One region of the Streptosporangium sp. H16 genome, then DNA from elsewhere that is predicted to be linked to it. Evidence: riboswitches for the same ligand, from Rfam matches in the RefSeq annotation. Region 1 holds a riboswitch; the other holds the start of a gene.
What was found. A riboswitch is a leader RNA that binds a small molecule or an ion and turns the genes downstream of it on or off. The one in region 1 is predicted to bind thiamine pyrophosphate.

Region 1 (9,057 bases):
TCGACCACCCGCGCCCAGTGCTCGATCAGGGTCTGCGCGGAGTCGACGTCGAACCCCTCGGCCCACAGGTGGGTGACCGCCTCCGTCGGGTCGGGCAGCACCAGGGTCCAGCTGCCGTCCTCGGCGACGACCCGCACCCCGTCAGTGGTGTCGATGCGGTAGTGCTCGGCGGCCTCGATGACCGAGCGCATCACCGCGCCCTTGGCGGCCCACGGGGTCGGCACGGTCCGGCGCAGCAGCTTGGCCTCGGGGATCCTGGCGTCGATCTGGCTGAGCGAGAGCCGGGTCCTGGCGACCAGGCCCAGCAGGCGCAGGAACACCGCCAGGCCGTCCACCGTGGGGCCGAACTCGGGCACGATGAAACCGCCGCGCCCGTCGGCCGCGAAGATCATCTCTGGCCCCCTGGCCGCGGCGGTGAGCGCGTCGATCGCGGTGGAGGTCCACTCGGCCTGGACGCCGTGGAACCTGCAGACCTGCTCGGCCACCCGGGTGGTGGTGACCGGCAGCGCCACCCTGCCGCCGCGCCGCTCGGCGGCGACCAGGTCGAGCACCACCAGCAGGGCGCGCTCCTCGCTGATCAGCTGGCCCTTCTCGTCCACCAGCGCGACCCGCTCCCCCACCGGGTCGAAACGCACCCCGAAGGCCGCCCTGGAGGAGCTGACGAGCTCCGCCAGGCGCTGCAGGTCGCGGCGGCGCTCGGCGAGGGTCTCGGTGGGCGAGGCGTCGTCCAGCCGGTTGTTGACGGTCAGCACGTCCACCCCGACGCGGCCCAGCAGGCTGGGCAGCACCAGCGAGGAGGTGCCTCCGGCGCAGTCGACCACGACCTTCATGTCGGCGTCGCGCACCCCGCTGATGTCGACCAGGCGCAGCAGCTCGTGCGTGTAGTCCTCCACCGCCCGGGCGGGGAAGCTCAGCTCGGCGATCTCCCCGGGGAAGGCGCGGCGGAACTCCTGCCGGGAGAAGACCCGGTCCAGCTTGCGCTGGGCCGCCGGGGACAGGTCCGCGCCGTGCTCGTCCATGAAGACGATGTCGACGCTCTGCGGGTCGCCGGGGGTGGTGCGCAGCGCGATGCCGCCGACGGCGTTCTCCCTGGCGGTGTGGAAGCGGGCCACCGGGAGTGGGGACGCCTCCAGGTCGAGCACGTTGATCGCGCTGGCGTTCAGGGCGCTGATCACGGCCCGCTTCAGCGCCCGCGCGGCGCGGGAGGAGTCGCGGGAGGTGATGACCGAGGCGCCCTTCTTCAGGGTGGTGGCGTAGGCGCTGGCCAGCCGTACGCACAGCTCGGGGGTGATCTCGACGTTGACCAGCCCCGAGACCCCCCGGGGGCCGAACAGGTTGCGCTGGGCGCGCGGCTCCCAGATGACGCTGTTGTTGATCACCGCCCCGGCCTCGATGGTCTTGAACGGGTAGATCTTGACGCCGGAGGAGATGTACGCCTCGGCCTCGATGATGCACTCGTCGCCGACGACGGCGCCCTCCTCGACCCTGGCGCCGGTCATCAGGTCGGTGTTCTTGCCGATCACGCAGCCGCGCAGGTGGGCGCTGGGCCCGACGTAGACGTTGTCGTGGACGACCGCGCGGTGCAGGAAGGCCCCCTCCCTGACCACCGCGTTGCTGCCCAGCACGGTGTACTCGCGCAGCTCGGCGCCCGCCTCGATCTTGGCGTAGTCGCCGACGTAGAGGGGGCCCTTGAGGACTGCGTCGGCGTCGACCGAGGCCCCCTCGGCGACCCAGACGCCCGGCGAGACCTCGAAGGCGTCGATGTCGACCTTGACCCGGCCGGACAGGACGTCGGCCTGGGCCTTGAGGTAGCTCTCGTGGGTGCCGACGTCCTCCCAGTAGCCGTCGGCCACGTAGCCGTACAGCGGGGCGCCGCGCTCCAGCAGCCTGGGGAACACGTCGCCCGACCAGTCGACGGACTCCCCTGCCGCGATCTCGTCGAGGACCTCGGGCTCCATCACGTAGATGCCGGTGTTGGCGGTGTCGGAGAAGACCTGGCCCCAGGTCGGCTTCTCCAGGAAGCGCTCCACCCTGCCCTGGTCGTCGACGATGACGATGCCGAACTCCAGCGGGTTGGGGACGCGCTTGAGCCCGATCGTGACCATCGCGCCGTTCTCGCGGTGGAAGCGGATCATGTCGGTCAGGTCGATGTCGGTCAGCGCGTCGCCGGAGATGACCAGGAAGCGGTCGTCGCGGAGCCGGTCGGCGGCGTTCTTCACGCTGCCCGCGGTGCCGAGCGGCGTGTCCTCGGTGGCGTAGTACAGGCTCATGCCGAGCTCGTCGCCGTCGCCGAAGTAGTTGCGGACCAGGGCGGCCAGGAACTGCACGGTGACCACCGTCTCGGTGAAGCCGTGCCGTTTCAGCAGGCGAAGCACATGCTCCATGATCGGCCGGTTGATCACGGGTAGAAGAGGTTTGGGCTGGTTCGCGGTCATCGGCCGGAGCCGTGTCCCCTCCCCGCCCGCCATGACGACGGCCTTCACAGATCACCTCTTAAGGCGTTTGGCCTCGCTTGTCAGCTGACGCACCTGTACCCAATACAGCACCCCGGACCACCAGTACAGGCCGGTGCCCCAGATGGCCAGGGACCAGCCGACGATCCCCGCCACCTCGCCGTACCAGGAGGGATGGTGGGCCAGGAAGAGCAGTGGGAAGGCGTAGAGCAGGTTGGCCGTGGCGGCCTTGCCGAGGAAGTGCACGGGCAGCGCGGGACCGTACCCGAGGCGGCGCAGGATGATCGGGATGCCCAGCAGCATCACGTCGCGCAGCGGGATGGCCAGCGCCAGCCACCAGGGGATGATCTCGCGCATGGCGAGGCCGAACAGGGTGGCCAGGATGTAGAGCCGGTCGGCCAGCGGGTCGAGCAGGCGGCCGAGCCTGCTGGTCTGGTTCCAGGCACGGGCGATCTTGCCGTCGAGCCAGTCGGAGAACCCCGCCAGCATCAGCAGGGCGACGGCCCAGCCGTCGGCCTTCGGGCCCAGCACCAGCCACAGGAAAACCGGTACCCCCAGAAGCCTGGCCAGGCTCAACGCGTTGGGAACCGTCCAGATTCGGTCCTCGGCCCCCGATGCTTCCGGATTCACCGGCTGATCTCCCTCCCCGTACCTGATGGTGACACTACTGCGTCGGATGCGGCCGGGTGGATGGTGGGCGCGGGGGATACGCGTTATCGTTCCGTTCGACCAACGCGGGAGCCCGGAGAACCGGGCTGAGAGGACGGCCGAGACAGCCGCCGACCGCCAGAACCTGCTCCGGGTAATGCCGGCGAAGGGAGTTTGCGCGATGATCGACGCGCGTATTTCCAGCTCCAAGATCTACCAGGGCGACCTGCGCGTCCCCATGCGCGAGGTGCGCCTGACCGACGGGACCGCGGTCACGCTGTACGACACCTCGGGCCCCTACACGGACCCGTCCGTGACCACCGACGTCACCCGCGGCCTGCCACGCCCGCGCGAGGAGTGGATCCTGGAGCGGGGCGACACGGTCCGGTACGGCGGCCGGCCCGGCGCCCCCGGCGACGACGGCTACCGCGACCGCGACGCCTGGGCCCGCGACCTGCGCTCCCTCGACGCGGTCTTCACCGGCGGCGGCGACCGGCCGCTGCGCGCGGCGGGGGCGCCGGTCACCCAGCTCGCCTACGCCCGCCGCGGCCTGGTCACCAGGGAGATGGAGTTCGTCGCGGTCCGCGAGGGCGTGACGCCGGAGTTCGTCCGCGCCGAGGTGGCCGCGGGGCGGGCGATCATCCCGGCCAACGTCAACCACCCCGAGAGCGAGCCGATGATCATCGGCCGCAACTTCCTCGTGAAGATCAACGCCAACATCGGCAACTCGGCCGTCACCTCCACCATCGAGGAGGAGGTGGACAAGATGACGTGGGCGATCCGGTGGGGCGCCGACACGGTGATGGACCTGTCCACCGGGCGCAACATCCACACCACCCGCGAGTGGATCATCCGCAACTCCCCGGTGCCGATCGGGACCGTCCCGCTCTACCAGGCGCTGGAGAAGGCGGGCGGCGACGCGGCCCGCCTGTCGTGGGAGATCTACCGCGACACCCTGATCGAGCAGTGCGAGCAGGGCGTGGACTACTTCACCGTTCACGCGGGGGTGCGCCTGGCCCATGTGCCGCTGACCGCGCGGCGCAGGACCGGGATCGTCTCCCGGGGCGGCTCGATCATGGCGGCCTGGTGCCTGGCGCACCACCGCGAGAGCTTCCTCTACGAGCACTTCGCCGACATCTGCGAGATCCTGGCCCGCTACGACGTGGCGTTCTCGCTGGGCGACGGCCTGCGCCCCGGATCGATCTCCGACGCCAACGACGAGGCCCAGTTCGCCGAGCTCAGGACGCTGGGCGAGCTCACGAGGATCGCGCACGCGCACGACGTCCAGGTGATGGTCGAGGGGCCCGGCCACGTCCCCATGCACAAGATCAAGGAGAACGTCGACCTGCAGCGCGAGCTCTGCGCCGACGCCCCGTTCTACACCCTCGGCCCGCTGACGACCGACATCGCGCCCGGCTACGACCACATCACCTCGGCCATCGGCGCGGCGATGATCGGCTGGTACGGCACGGCGATGCTCTGCTACGTCACGCCCAAGGAGCACCTGGGCCTGCCGGACAGGGACGACGTGAAGACCGGCGTGATCACCTACAAGATCGCGGCGCACGCGGCCGACCTCGCCAAGGGCCACCCGGGCGCGCAGGCATGGGACGACGCGCTGTCCGACGCCCGGTTCGAGTTCCGCTGGGAGGACCAGTTCGCCCTCTCCCTGGACCCCGAGACCGCCAGGTCCTTCCACGACGAGACGCTGCCCGCCGCCCCGGCCAAGACCGCGCACTTCTGCTCGATGTGCGGTCCGAAGTTCTGCTCGATGAGGATCAGCCATGACGTGCGCAGGTTCGCCGAGGAGCGAGGCCTGACCGGCGCCGAGGCCCTGGAGGCCGGGATGCGGGAGAAGTCGGAGGAGTTCTCCCGCGAGGGCGGCCGGGTCTACCTGCCCGTGGAGGGTCTCTGAGCCGCCAAGATCGACCAGGGGGCGTACTGCCCGCGCTTCCGTACCCTCTACCCTTCAAACCATGACCAATGACACCACGCTCTTCCTGGGGCAGTGGATCCGCTCGCCGGGCACCGTCGGAGCGGTGGCGCCGAGCTCGCGGCGGCTCGCCGAGACGGTGGCCTCGCCGGTCCCGCACCGGGGCGACCCGGTGATCGTCGAGCTCGGCCCCGGCACGGGCGCGTTCACGGCGGAGATCCAGCGCCGGCTGGGCGGCCGGGGGCACCACATCGCCGTCGAGATCAACCCGAAGCTGGCCGAGTTCCTCGCCGCCAGGAACCCGGGCGTGGACGTCGTGGTCGACGACGCGGTACGGCTGCCCCAGCTGCTCCAGGAGCGCGGCCTGCCCCAGGCCGACGCGATCGTGAGCGGGCTCCCCTGGGCCGCCTTCTCCGAGGAGACCCAGGCCCGCCTGCTGGGCGCGGTCACCGGGATCATGGGCCCGCACACGGCCTTCACCACCTTCGCCTACAGCTTCGCCAAGCGCCTTCCTCCGGCGCGGCGCTTCAGGAGGCGCCTGGTCGACACATTCGAGGAGGTCGTCACGGGCCGGACGGTGTGGGGCAACGTGCCGCCGGCCTTCGTCTACCACGCGCGCAGGCCGCGGCTGGATCCCGCCCGGGAGGCCTGATCCCGCGGGCCGGGGGCCGGGACGCCACGAAGATACCGAACTACGTTCTACGATTGCGCCCGCAGCCAGAATGGAGTTGATCATCGTGGACTTCACCCTCCCCGAGAGTGCCCTCGCCGTGCAACGCGGCATCGGCGACATCTGCGCCCGCTACGACCTGGACTACTGGCAGCGGTGCGAGAGCGAGAAACGCTGGCCCGAGGAGGTCTGGCAGGACCTGGCCAAGGGCGGCTGGCTCGGCCTGGCCGTGCCCGAGGAGTACGGCGGCGGCGGCCAGGGCCTGCTGGAGCTGGCCGTGGCCACCGAGACCCTGTCGGCCTCAGGCTCGGCCGGCGGCTCGGCGTTCACCTACGTGCTCACCCCCGGGTTCGGCGCGATGACCCTGTCCAGGCACGGCAGCCGGTGGCAGCGCGACGAGCTGCTGCCCAAGCTGGCCACCGGCGAGCTGGAGACCTGCTTCGCGCTGACCGAGCCCGACGCCGGGTCCAACGCCCTGGGCATCTCCACCTTCGCCCGCCGCGACGGCGCGGAGTTCGTCGTCAACGGCCAGAAGATCTGGATCACCGGCGTGCAGCGCGCCACCTGGATGCTCCTGGTCACCCGGACCATCCCGGCCGCCGAGGCCAAACCCCGCTCCAACGGCCTGACCGTCCTGCTGGTGAACGTCCCCGAGGCGGTCGCCGCCGGGCAGCTGTCCTTCCGGCCGATCCCGAAGCTGGGCGCCAACACCACACCGTCCAACATGGTCTTCCTCGACGACCTCCGGGTCCCGGAGAGGAACGTGGTCGGCGAGGTCGACCAGGGCGCGCTGGTGCTGTGGGACATCCTCAACCCCGAGCGCGTCCTGCTGGCCGCCTCCGCGCTCGGCGGCGCCGAGGTGGCGCTGCGGGTGGCCGTGCAGTACGCCAAGGAGCGCGAGGTCTTCGGCCGCCCGATCGGCGCCAACCAGGCCATCGCCTTCCCCCTCGCCCAGGTCAAGGCGAAGATCGAACTGGCCAGGCTGATGCTCTACAAGGCCGCCTGGCTGTTCGACAGGCAGCTGCCCTGCGGCACCGAGGCCAACATCGCCAAGCTGACCGCCTCGCAGGCCGCGTGGGAGGCGGCGGACCACGCCTTCCAGACGCACGGCGGCATGGCCTACTCGCTGGAGTACCCGGTGGCCCGCCTGCTGGCCGACGCCCGCATCGGCAAGGTCGCCCCCGTCACCGAGGAGCTCCTGCTCAACTACCTGGCCACTCAGGTGCTCGGGCTGCCCAGGAGCTTCTGACCCGATCACCCGTTGGCCCTGATTACCCGGCGGCGCGCGCGGGCATCACCCTCGGCGACAGGCCAGCACGAGGAGTAGCCGATGTCCGCGTACGCCAGCACGGTGATCAACGCCTCCGCCGACGAGGTGTGGGAGTACCTGAGGGATTTCGGCAACCTGGCGGAGTGGCTGCCGGGGATCACCGGCTGCGAGATCGAGGACGGCGAGCGCTCCCGGCCGGGCGCGGTGCGCAGACTGGAGGGCCCCGGCGGAGTCTTCAGGGAGCGGCTGCTCACCCTCGACGACGCCTCGCGCTCGGCGACGTACGAGATCCTGGAGAGCCCGCTGCCGGTCCGTGACTACCGGGCGCTCTACCGGGTCGCCCCCGTCACCGACAGCGGGAGGGCGTTCGTCGAGTGGTCGGCCACCTTCGAGACCGGCGACGCGGCGAAGGTGCGGAGGTTCGTCGTCGGCCAGGTCTTCGAGCCCGGCCTGGCCGCCCTGCACGGGCGCTTCTGACCGGGCGCTTCTGACGGCGCCACCGCCTCGGGGCGGCCGCTGCCGTACGGGTCCGGGCGGCGTCTCCGGCGGATGTCCGGCACGGACCCCGCCCCGCGGGAGACACCCCGCGCGAAGGCTCCGCTCGCCGGACGGATATCGGCCGGCCGGAAAGAGCCGGCTACCGGAAGGCCTCCGCGAGACGGGCCGCGGCGTACTCGCGTGCCTCGGTCGCCTGGTCGAAGAAGCCCGGCAGGCCGAAGAAACCGTGGATGGCCCCCTCGTATCTCCTGACCTCGACCGGCACCCCGGCCGCGGCGAGCTGGGCGGCGTACTGTTCGCCCTCGTCGCAGAGGGGGTCGCACTCGGCGACGATCACCGTCGCCGGAGCCAGGCCGGACTTGTCGGCCAGCCGGGCCGGAGCCAGCCGGGGGTCGGCCGGGTCACCGCCGTACTGCGCGACGAACCAGGCCATCTCGTCGGCGCCGAGCCCGAAGCCGGTGGCGTAGGAACGGTAGCTCCCGGTGTCCATGGCGACGTCGGCCACCGGGTAGACGAGCAGCTGATGGGCCAGTTCGAGCCCGGCGTCCCTGGCCTGCCAGGCGGCCACGGCCGCGAGGTTGCCCCCGGCGCTGTCACCGCATACCGCGACGCGCCCCGGGTCGATCCCGTAGGCGCCGGGACGGGCGAAGACGTCCTGCACGACGCTCCACGCGTCGTCGGCCGCCGCGGGAAAGGGGTGGTGGGGCGCGAGCCGGTAGTCGACCGAGACCACGACCGCCCCGTTGCGCACCGCGAGGTCGCGGCCGAGGGCGTCGTTGCGCTCGACGCTCCCGAAGACCCAGCCCCCGCCGTGGAAGTAGACGATCACGGGGAGGGGACCGTCGCCCTCCTCGGGCCGGTAGACCCGGACCGGTACGCCCTCGACGACCTCGTCCCTGACCGTCGGGAGGGGAATGATCGGACCACGCTGCTCGGCGAAGGCGTCCAGGGTCCGCAACTCGGCGATCATGTCGGGGGTGAGCGTGGAGAGAGGGGCACCGAGGTCCGTCTGGAAGAGTTTCAGGTAGGCCTCGGCCTGCGGGTGCAACGGCATGATCGGCACTTTACCCGCCGGACGTCACCGCCGGGCCGCCTCGACCAGGGCCTCGATGAGCCGGTTGTCCCCGGCGCGTCCGGGATTCCACTGCACCCCGACGCAGAACCGGTGCCCCTGCAGCTCGACGCCCTCGACGATCTGGTCGTCGGCCCAGGCCACGGCGAGCAGTCCGGTGCCCAGCCGCTTGACGGCCTGGTGATGGGGCGCGGTCACCTCGGCCGTGTCGCCCACCGTCTTGCCGAGCTTGCTGGAGACGCTGATCTGGATGCGGTGCGCCTGGGCGGCGGCGTGGCGGTCGTGGTCGACCACCTCGGGGAGCCAGGGGATCAGGGTCCCGCCCTGGGCGACGTTCAGGACGTGCATGCCCCGCCCCGAGGCGAGCAGCGGCAGGTCGGCCTTGACGGCGGCGCGGGCCAGCGCCAGCTCGAAGCGGTCGCGGTGCGGCTGGGGGTCCCTGACGCGCTCCTCGCGGGCGGCCCCGTAGAGGGAGGGATCGAGCTCACCCCCTCCGGCGAGGATCACGCCCGA
Region 2 (9,057 bases), on a different contig from region 1:
GTTCAAGAAGTGAACCTGCTGCTCGCCGTCCAGACCCTGGCGGTCTGGATGTTCGACGGCGGCGGTGTCCTGACGGCCGCCGCCGTGGTCGGGCTGGGCGTGCTCCTGCTCGCCTGGGCTCTGCGCCCGGCGCCCGTCACCTCGGGTACGGAGTCACGGTCGCCGATGTCCCGGCGCGACCGGGCCAGACGGACGATGTTCGTCCGGCAGCGCGACCCAGACGCGGCCGGGAGATCCCGGCCCAGAGCACCCTCCGCGGGCCCGGCGCCCGCGTAATCCTCCGCGACCTCTCGCGATCCTCGCGTGCCCCGCGCGCACGTGACCGGCATGCCCCGCACGCGCGTGATCACCGTGTACACACGTGATCACCGTGCCCCGGAGGCACCCGGCCGCCGTGCGCCGCGCGTACGCGTCCAGGAAAGACCCCGCGGTTCGCGGGCGCCTTCTGTGCCGTCTCCACTCCGCTCAGAAGGGCCCTTTCATGTTCGACCCCGTCATCGCGTTCACCGCCGGCCTCATCGCCGCGCTCGCCGAGCCGCTGGGCTCCACCGCTCCGGCGATCGTCGTGTTCACCGTCCTCGTCCGGCTGCTGCTGCTCCCGCTCAGTGTCATGCAGGCCAGGGGCGAGCGGGCCAGGGTACGCCTCGCCCCGGAGCTCCAGAGGCTCAAGAAGCGCCACGGCCGCAACCCCGAGCGGCTCCAGCGGGAACTGGCCGCCCTCTACGCCAGGGAGAAGACCTCGCCGCTGGCCGGGTGCCTGCCGTCCGTGGCGCAGATGCCGTTCCTCATGGTGACGTACCAGGTGTTCATCTCCTCGACGATCGCCGGGCAGGCCAACGCGCTCCTGACCCACGGGCTCTTCGGGGTGCCGCTCGGTCAGCAGTTCGCGGGCACGGTGGCCGGATTCGGGCTGATCAGCGGCCCGACCCTGGTCTTCGCCGGGCTCTTCCTGCTGCTCGTCGCCGTGGCGTGGATCACGTCCCGCCGGATGCGGCGCACGATGAGCGAGGACGTGCAGCCCGCGGCGCTGCGCCGGATACTGCCCCTGCTGCCGTACGGGACCGTCCTGGTCGCCGCGGTGCTGCCGCTCGCGGCGGGGGTCTATCTCCTCGTCACGACGGCCTGGACGGCCGGAGAGAAGGCCGTGCTGCACCGCCCGGCGCTCGCCGGGGGCTGAGGGCGGGGCGGCACTCGGGAATCCGGATACCGGGCACCGGATACCGAGGACCGAGGACCGAGGACCGAGGACCGAGGAAGAATCGCGTCCCGCCGATCGGCGGGAGGGGTAGTCGGCGCCGGAAAGCCTTCACACCTGGTAAGGACGCCATTCCGCGGGAAAACTTTCACACCTGGTAAGGGCGTCATCCCGCGGGAAAGCCTTCACGCCTGATAAGGGCGTCATCCCGCGAGAAAGCCTTCACGCCTGATAACGACGTCGCCCCACCGGAGAGGTACCCGGTCCCGTCCCGCTTCACGACATTTGAAGCGGGACGAAACCCGGAAAGAGGGTTATCCGCATTCCCTGAGAGCGGGTTCGGGAGTGGAAACGTGGCCGTTACCTACCGTGTCGACCGCCGTGACCACCGCCCATACCGTGGTGATGTCCCCCTCGTGCCTGACGCCCCAATTGGAGGCCAGATACTCGACGATTCCTAGGCCTCGCCCTCCCAGGGAGGAGAGCGTCGGGCGTCCCGCCCGCGGTTCGGTGGCCGCGCCACCGTCACTCACAGCGACCTCGACATGCTCTTCGGTCCAGCGCCATGACACTCTGATCTGTCCTGACGGCAACGGGTGGGCGTGACGCAGCGCGTTGCTCAGCAGTTCGCTGACCACGAGCACCGCGTCGTCGATAGCGGTCTCGTACACACCTCGTTCCTGCAGGTCAGAGCAGAGGCGCTGGCGTGCGACAGCGACGCTGGACGGTGCATACGGCAACAGAACGACGCTCGACGCACTCACCTCCCCGTATGCCTGTTCCCCCCTGAGGAACTCACCCCAGTACGACCGAAATGCCCCGTTAGATAGTCGTGGAAACCGGGCGTCAATTACAGCTTGTGCACATTCGACAATAGATCAGCGCATCCGTTACCGACTCGTTACTGGTTCGGCGTGTCGATCAGGTAAGGGCGCCCGGCGTGTCGGCGATACGAAGGGCCAGCCTCATCCGGGTGCCGCCGGAGGGACGCGGATGCGCCGAGACCTCCCCGCCCTGCGCCCGCGCGAGGCTCCGCACGATGTAGAGGCCGAGGCCGACCCCGCCGAACCTGCGGCGGTCGCCGCTGTCGGCCTGGACGAAGCGCTCGAAGACGCGCTCCCTGCTGGCATGGGCGATACCGACGCCCTCGTCGTCCACCACCAGCACCACCCGGTCGCCGTCCACCCAGGCCTCGACCCTGATCAGGCCACCGTCCGGCGAGTACTTGAAGGCGTTCTCCAGCAGCTGGGCCAGCAGGATGTCGGTGGCCAGCGCGTCACCGGAGACCGGGGGCAGATCGTCGGGGACGTCGACCTCGACCCGGTGCAGGTCCGACAGGATCGGCAGACCCAGCGTGGCGGCCCGGACCAGCTCGGCCAGGTCGAAGCTCTCGATCCTGAGCGTGAGCTCGCCGGCGCCCGCGCGCGAGCCCAGCAGCAGGTGGTCCATGAGCTGGCCCAGCGAGCGGGCCCGCTCGGCGATGGTGTGCACGGCGGCACGTCGCTCGGCCTCGGCCATGCTGTCCCAGCGACTGTCGAGCGTGCTGGCGAAACCGCGGACCACGGTGATCGGCGTGCGGAGCTCGTGGCTGGTGGTGGCGAGGAAGAGGTCCTTGGCCTCCTCCAGCTCCTTCGCGCGGGTGACGTCGCGGAAGTCGACCACGATCTCGCCCGTCTCCACGATCTCCGCGCAGAGCACGTCCAGCCAGGTGCCCGAGGGCAGCTGGATGCTGAGCTTGTCCCCCGGGCCCGGCAGTTGAAAGGGCGGCGGCCCGCCGATCACCTCGGCCGCGTGGAAGCCGGTCAGCTCGCTGGCGGCCGGGTTCCACTGGACCACCCGGCCCGTGTCGTCGAGGACCGCGATGCCGTCGGCGCTGGCGTCGAACACCGCCCGCTCGTGGGCGCGCTGCCGCACGGCCTCCTGGTAGGCCATGGCGTTTCCCACGGCGATGCCCGCGTGACCCGCGAGGAGCTCCAGCAGCTCCAGCTCCAGGTGGCCCGCCTTGCGCTTGGCGAACAGCGCGTACAGCGCGCCGTACGACCGCCCGCCCATGGCCGCGAGGCCGAGCGCGATGGTGTGCAGGCCGGGCAGCCGCGACCAGATCAACCGGTCCAGCCGGTCCTGGTCGCCGGTCTCCAGCAGGACGGTCCTGCCCTCGCGCAGCAGTTTGCCGACCAGGCTGGTGCGGAGGTCGGCGGTCGAGTCGCGCAGCGAGTCGGGAAGGTTGTGGCAGGCCACGAGGCGGAGCCGGTCGCCCTCGATCATCACGAACCCGCCCGCGTCGGCTCCGGTCAGGTCGGCGAGGCTCGCCGCGATCCGGTCGAGCACGGCGGGCAGCTCCAGCTCGGCGTTGATGTCGGCGACCACGTCGGTGAGCCTGCGGACGAGCTGCGCCCGGCGGGCGTTGCGGTCGTTGGCGGTCTCGTCGTCCTGGGCCAGGTGGTAGACGCTCACGTAGCCGAGGAGGGCGCCGTCCGGCGCGGACAGCGCGGCGGTGTCGACCCGCACGTCGAGCAGGCTGCCGTCGCGGCGGAACCGCTTGGTCCTCAGCGAGACCTGGCCGCCGGTGCGGACCTTCTCCAGGACCGCGTTGTGCTCGGCCGTCAGCTCCTCGGGGACCACCGGCACCCGGCGGCCGACCATCTCGTCGGCCGACCAGCCGAACAGGCGCTCGGCGGCGGGATTCCAGGCGAGGACCGTCTGCTCGCGATCGATGGCGACGATCGCGTTGGGCGCCGCGGCGACGACCTCACGGCCGATGCCCCCGTCACTGTCGGCCCTGTAGTCCACCACACACCCATAGTGCCGTCTCAACCGGTCTGATCTTGGCACTTTCGTCCCGCACGTGTTGCCACTGGCCGGGCGATCCGTCCGATACTCTGCGGTCACCACACACCTGGATACGAAAGGGTGGGGCCATGTCATCCGGCGACATCGATGCATTGCTACGGGTGACCTCGCCCGACTACGTCGGCACGAGCCATCCCGACATCGCGTTCGGCACGCTCGACGGCCCGCTGGGGCGTCTGACCCTCGCCGTGACGAGCAGGGGTGTGGTGGCCTGCAGCTACGAGGACGAGAACGTCGTCTTCGAGCGGATCAGCAGGGAGGTCGGCACGTTCATCGGGCCGGACGCCCGGCGGCTCGACCCGGTGCGCCGGGAGCTGGACGCCTACTTCTCCGCCAGGCTCCGCGCCTTCACGACGCCGGTCGACCTGCGCCTGGCCACCCAGTTCTCCAGGACCGTGCTGCAGATGATGCTCGCGGTGCCGTACGGGACGGTGACGACCTACCTCGAGATCGCCGAGCGGATCGGCAGGCCGCGCGCGCTGCGGGCGGTCGGCAACGCGCTGGGCAGCAACCCGGTGTGCGTCATCGTGCCGTGCCACCGGGTGGTCGAGAGCGAGGCCGTCCTCGGCGGATACGCCGGAGGCTCGGCCGCCAAGGAACGACTGCTGCGCATCGAGTCCGCCGCCGTGCTCCGCGGGCCCGGCGGCGGCGCGTAGCCCGCCTTCCCCAGGACCCCCGGGACTCCCAGTGCCCCCTGGGACCGCCCACGACCGCCTCCACGACCCGAAACCGCCGGAGCCGTACGGCGGCGCGGTCAGGAGCGGCGCCGGAGCGCGCCGAGCCCCAGGGTGACGAGACCCGCGACGAGGAACGCGCCGACGGACGCGCTCATCCACGGCTGCGGGACGAAGCCGAGCGCGTCGCGGGCACCGTTCCAGAACGAGGTCCACCACGCGACCTCCGGGGCGGCCGGCAGCGCGGCGAGCATCCACCAGGTCACGAAGCCCAGCACCCACGGGAGCACCATGAGCGGGCGCGAGGGCGCGGTCTCCGAGGTGTCCCAGCGCCTGGCGCCGCCGAGCAGGAAGTAGTCCGCGGCGAGCACCGCGAACATCGGCACGAAGACCGCCCCGATGAGGCCGAGGAAGCCGGTGTAGGTCTCGGCGTTGACGAAGATCGCGAGCAGGGTGACCAGCACGCCGATGGCCACGGAGATGATCCGGCGGTCCAGCCTGGGCAGCAGGTTCTGCAGCGACATCGCGGTGGAGTAGACGTTCACGAACGACTGGTCGGTCTCGCGCAGCACCAGGATGCCGAAGAACAGCGGGCCGAGTGCCGCGGCCACGAAGGGGTCCCAGACCTGGTTCGGGTCGTTGCCGACCAGCGCGAGCGCCGCGATGCCGAGGACCAGGCAGGCCACCTGGGCGATCGTGTAACCGCCGACGACCCCGGTGAAGGCGGCCCTGCCGGAGCGGGAGAAGCGGGCGAAGTCCGCCGCGACCGGTACCCACGAGACCGACAGCGCGATCACGTAGTCGACCGACGGTGCGAACGCCTCCCAGGATCCGCCGCCGATCGCCGGTCCCCGCTGGAACAGGGCGACCATGAACCAGATCATCGAGATCACCACGCCGGCGGTGACGTACCTGCGGAGCAGGCGGACCGCTCCCAGCGGCCGGATGGTCAGCGCGGTGGTGATCACCCCCGCGACGACCACCCAGACCGCGTAGGGCACCTCGACGCCGAAGGATCCGGCGATGGCCTGGGCGCCCTGGGCGATGACCCACAGCTCGAAGGCTCCCCAGCCCAGCATCTGGACGATGTTCAGCACAGTCGGCAGGTAGGAGAGCCTCGCCCCGAACAGCCCGCGCAGCAGGACCATCGCCGGAGCGCCGGTCCGCTGCCCGGGAATCGCGGCCAGGCCGACCATCGCGGTACCGATGACGCTGCCCACGACGGCGGCCAGGATCGCGGCCATGAAGCTCAGCGGCCGGTCGCCGAGCGGATTGATCAGCGCGATCGCGCCGGAGAACCCGAGCAGGCTGACACCCAGGTTGGCCCAGAGCGCACCCTGGTCGAGCACGCCGAGGGCCTTGGGAGGAGCCTCGCCGAGCGTGAGGGGCGCCTCGGCCGCCCCGGAGTCCCCGGAATCGCCGGAACCCTTGGAATCGACGGCGGCAGACGTCATCACGCACACTCCCTACGCCGGCATTACCCGGACAGGTTCATGCGGTCGGCGGCGCGTCGGAGGTCGATGAGACCCTCTGCGTGTTCCGCCCTCTCAGCCCGGTTACGCCCGAGCTCCCGCGGTAGACATTCGCCCTGATTATGCCATTCATTCCTTTCTTGGCAAGAGTCTCGGCGGAGGCTCCCCCCTCACGTCTCGGCGAGGGCTCCCCCTCGCACGGTTCAGGCGGCTCAGGCGGCTCAGGCGACGAAGGGGTCCTGGCCGCTCTCGGCGATCATCGGACGCCCCGCGCCGTCCCAGGACCGCATGCCGCCGCCGACGTTGATCGCGTCCCAGCCGACGTGGTTGAGCCAGGCGGTGGCGTTCGCGGAACGGCCGCCGACCCGGCAGATCACGTAGACGGGCGCGCCCTTGGGCACCTCGTCGACCCGGGACTGCAGCTCACCCAGGGGGATGTGGACGGCGCCGGGCGCGTGCCCGGCACGCCACTCGTCGTTCTCGCGCACGTCGAGCAGGAACGCGTCATCCGGCACGGCCTGCGCCTCGACCTCAGGAACACTCATACGCCCATTGTTCCAACTCCTCCACCGGATGGGGCGCAAAGCCACGTGGATGCCCTCATCCGGACCTTCGATTTCCCCTGATAGCAGGCCAATTCGGTACGTCCAGCCCTACCAGATCACCCGACCCGCGGCGGCAGCCGGGCGAACGGGCGGACGGGCGGACGGGGTCAGGGCACGTCCCAGAAGGCGAGTTCGTGAGCCATTCCCTCGGCGAACAGCTGTCCGGCCCTGCCCGGGTCCGGCGCCGCCTCGTCGATCATCACCGCGATGCGCCCGGTCAGCTCGGCGAAGGCCGGGTGGGCGTAGGTGTCGACCCAGGCGCGGTAGCGGGGTTCGGCAGGCGGATTCTCCGCCAGGGCGCGGCCGAGCGTGGAGTAACCCCACATGCAGGGGTATAGCGCGGCCAGGCCGTCGGCGTAGACGGCCGCGGAGTCGAGCAGGAAGGAGGTGTACGCCGCGCAGGCCGGGCCCTTCCTCGCCCCGCCGAGGTCGGCGCCGAACTCGGCCGACAGCGACCGGTGCAGGCTCAGCTCCTCGTGGAAGGTGACGTGCGCCAGGTCCACCAGGTCGCCCAGATGCCCGTCCGGGGCCTGCCAGGCGAGTCTCGAGAAGACGCGGACGTAGTCGAGCAGGAACAGGTAATCCTGCTCCAGCCACGACCGGAACACCGGCTCGGGCAGATCTCCCCGCGCGATGCCCGCCACCGTCGGATGGGCGAGCTGCGCCTCGACGAGCGGGCGGCCGATGACGTGGAGTTCCTCAGAAACGCTCATGGGTCGGAGATTGTGTCAGGTCAGGGCGGCGGCGCCGAAGGAGACGCTGAAGCGCTTGCACCAGATGGTGACGGACTTCAGGCTGTCGAGGTCGGCCCCGGCGGGAATGGCGTAGTTGGCGTTGCCCTTGTTGCCCTTCAGGTCGCCGAGTTCGAGGTGCTTGCCGTCGTCCAGGTTGAACCATCCCGCGTTGCCCTTCTTGACGGGCTGGTCACTGAGCCAGACCCGCAGGTCCGGGCCGTCGGAGGTGTTCAGGTCCTCGATTCGCAGGACCCGGCTCCCGTCGGACAGCTCCAGTACCCTCGCCCTGCCCTCGGTCTCGTGCTCGTGGGAGATGAACGTGCCCGTGGCGATGACCTTCGGCTCCTGATCCTGGGCGGTCTCGGTGGCCCTGGCGGGCTCGGCCGGCTCGGCCGGCTCGCCCTGCCCGGTGGCCTCCGGCCCGGGGGACGCGGCCGCGACGGGCAGCGCCTCGTTCACCTCGACGGTGGTGAACAGGCGCCATGGCTGGAACAGGTACAGCGCGACACCGAGCGCGACGGCGCCCAGCGCCAGGACACCCCACGTGACGGGGTGCCGGAGCAGCCTCTTGACCCTCATCTGGACTCCCATCGCATACCTCCGGCGTGGAGACCCCTGGCCTCCGGTTACGGCGAGGAAGTCGAGACGTCCCTCCGGCCTCGGTGCCGAGGCTATCCGCGATACCGCCCTAGATCGATTACGGAGTGCTTACGGCCGCGAAGCGCCCGCGACGTAGTGTCGGACGATGACGACGATCGCTGAGGAAGTGCTCCTGCTCGCGTACGACGAGGAGCAGGGCAGACAACTCATCGGCTCCTCGGAGCTGGACGCCGCGCTCGGCGGCGCGTTGCTGGCGGAACTGGCCGTCGGCGGCCGGATCGACCTCGCGGACAAGAAGGTCGCCGTTCTCGACGCGACCCCGGTCGGGGACGAGGAGCTCGACACGGCGCTGGCCAGGATCGCGGCGGAGTCCAGGGCGCGCAAGCCCGAGTGGTGGGTGCAGAGGCTCCACTCCGGCAAGCTTCGCGCCCGCCTGCTGGCGCGCCTGGCGGAGCGGGGCGTGCTGGACGAGGAGCGGCGCAAGGTCCTGGGGATCTTCCCGAGCACCCGCTACCCCGAGCGCGACCCCGGCGTCGAGCTGGCGATCCGCGAGCGGGTCCAGAGCGTGCTGTCCGGCGCCACCCCCGACGAGCGGGCCGCGGTGCTGATCGCGATCCTGCACGCGGCCAAGATCGACCGTAAGGCGTTCCCCGGCGCGAGCAAGGAACGGATCAAGGAGATCACCGAGGGCGAGTGGGCCGGCAAGGCGGTCTCCCAGACCATCGCCGCCGTCAATGCCGCCGTCATGGCGGCCGTGATAGCGGGGGTCGTCGTCAGCGCCGGCAGCTGAGGTCCGCCGGCCCTCGCCGGGCGGGCACTGTCACGAAGGTGCTCCGCCCGGCGAGGACGTCCTATCCCGTGCCCGCCCCGCCTCCGCGTCGTCTCCGCGTCATCTCCGTGTCGCTTCGGGGAGACGACCGGGGGCGG

Region 2: linked by a shared signal. The riboswitch ahead of ACTOQ2_RS19700 (purine-cytosine permease family protein) and the one ahead of thiC (phosphomethylpyrimidine synthase ThiC) in region 1 are both predicted to bind thiamine pyrophosphate.

What each region holds. Positions count from the first base shown of each region.
Region 1 covers NZ_JBPXMD010000033.1:25,058-34,114, reverse strand. Annotated here, with positions in the region: gene ACTOQ2_RS35880 (sugar phosphate nucleotidyltransferase) at 1-2,483, opposite strand, end outside; gene ACTOQ2_RS35875 (CDP-alcohol phosphatidyltransferase family protein) at 2,487-3,083, opposite strand; TPP riboswitch at 3,178-3,290, shown strand; gene thiC (phosphomethylpyrimidine synthase ThiC) at 3,283-5,016, shown strand; gene ACTOQ2_RS35865 (class I SAM-dependent methyltransferase) at 5,078-5,686, shown strand; gene ACTOQ2_RS35860 (acyl-CoA dehydrogenase family protein) at 5,772-6,953, shown strand; gene ACTOQ2_RS35855 (SRPBCC family protein) at 7,035-7,451, shown strand; gene ACTOQ2_RS35850 (alpha/beta hydrolase) at 7,612-8,526, opposite strand; gene ACTOQ2_RS35845 (gamma-glutamyl-gamma-aminobutyrate hydrolase family protein) at 8,551-9,057, opposite strand, start outside.
Region 2 covers NZ_JBPXMD010000011.1:24,929-33,985, forward strand. Annotated here, with positions in the region: gene ACTOQ2_RS19670 (hypothetical protein) at 1-13, shown strand, start outside; gene ACTOQ2_RS19675 (DUF6412 domain-containing protein) at 10-276, shown strand; gene ACTOQ2_RS19680 (YidC/Oxa1 family membrane protein insertase) at 482-1,177, shown strand; gene ACTOQ2_RS19685 (ATP-binding protein) at 1,510-1,959, opposite strand; gene ACTOQ2_RS19690 (PAS domain S-box protein) at 2,117-3,988, opposite strand; gene ACTOQ2_RS19695 (methylated-DNA--[protein]-cysteine S-methyltransferase) at 4,114-4,701, shown strand; gene ACTOQ2_RS19700 (purine-cytosine permease family protein) at 4,800-6,173, opposite strand; TPP riboswitch at 6,165-6,303, opposite strand; gene ACTOQ2_RS19705 (rhodanese-like domain-containing protein) at 6,413-6,736, opposite strand; gene ACTOQ2_RS19710 (TenA family protein) at 6,904-7,509, opposite strand; gene ACTOQ2_RS19715 (DM13 domain-containing protein) at 7,525-8,109, opposite strand; gene ACTOQ2_RS19720 (GOLPH3/VPS74 family protein) at 8,276-8,920, shown strand.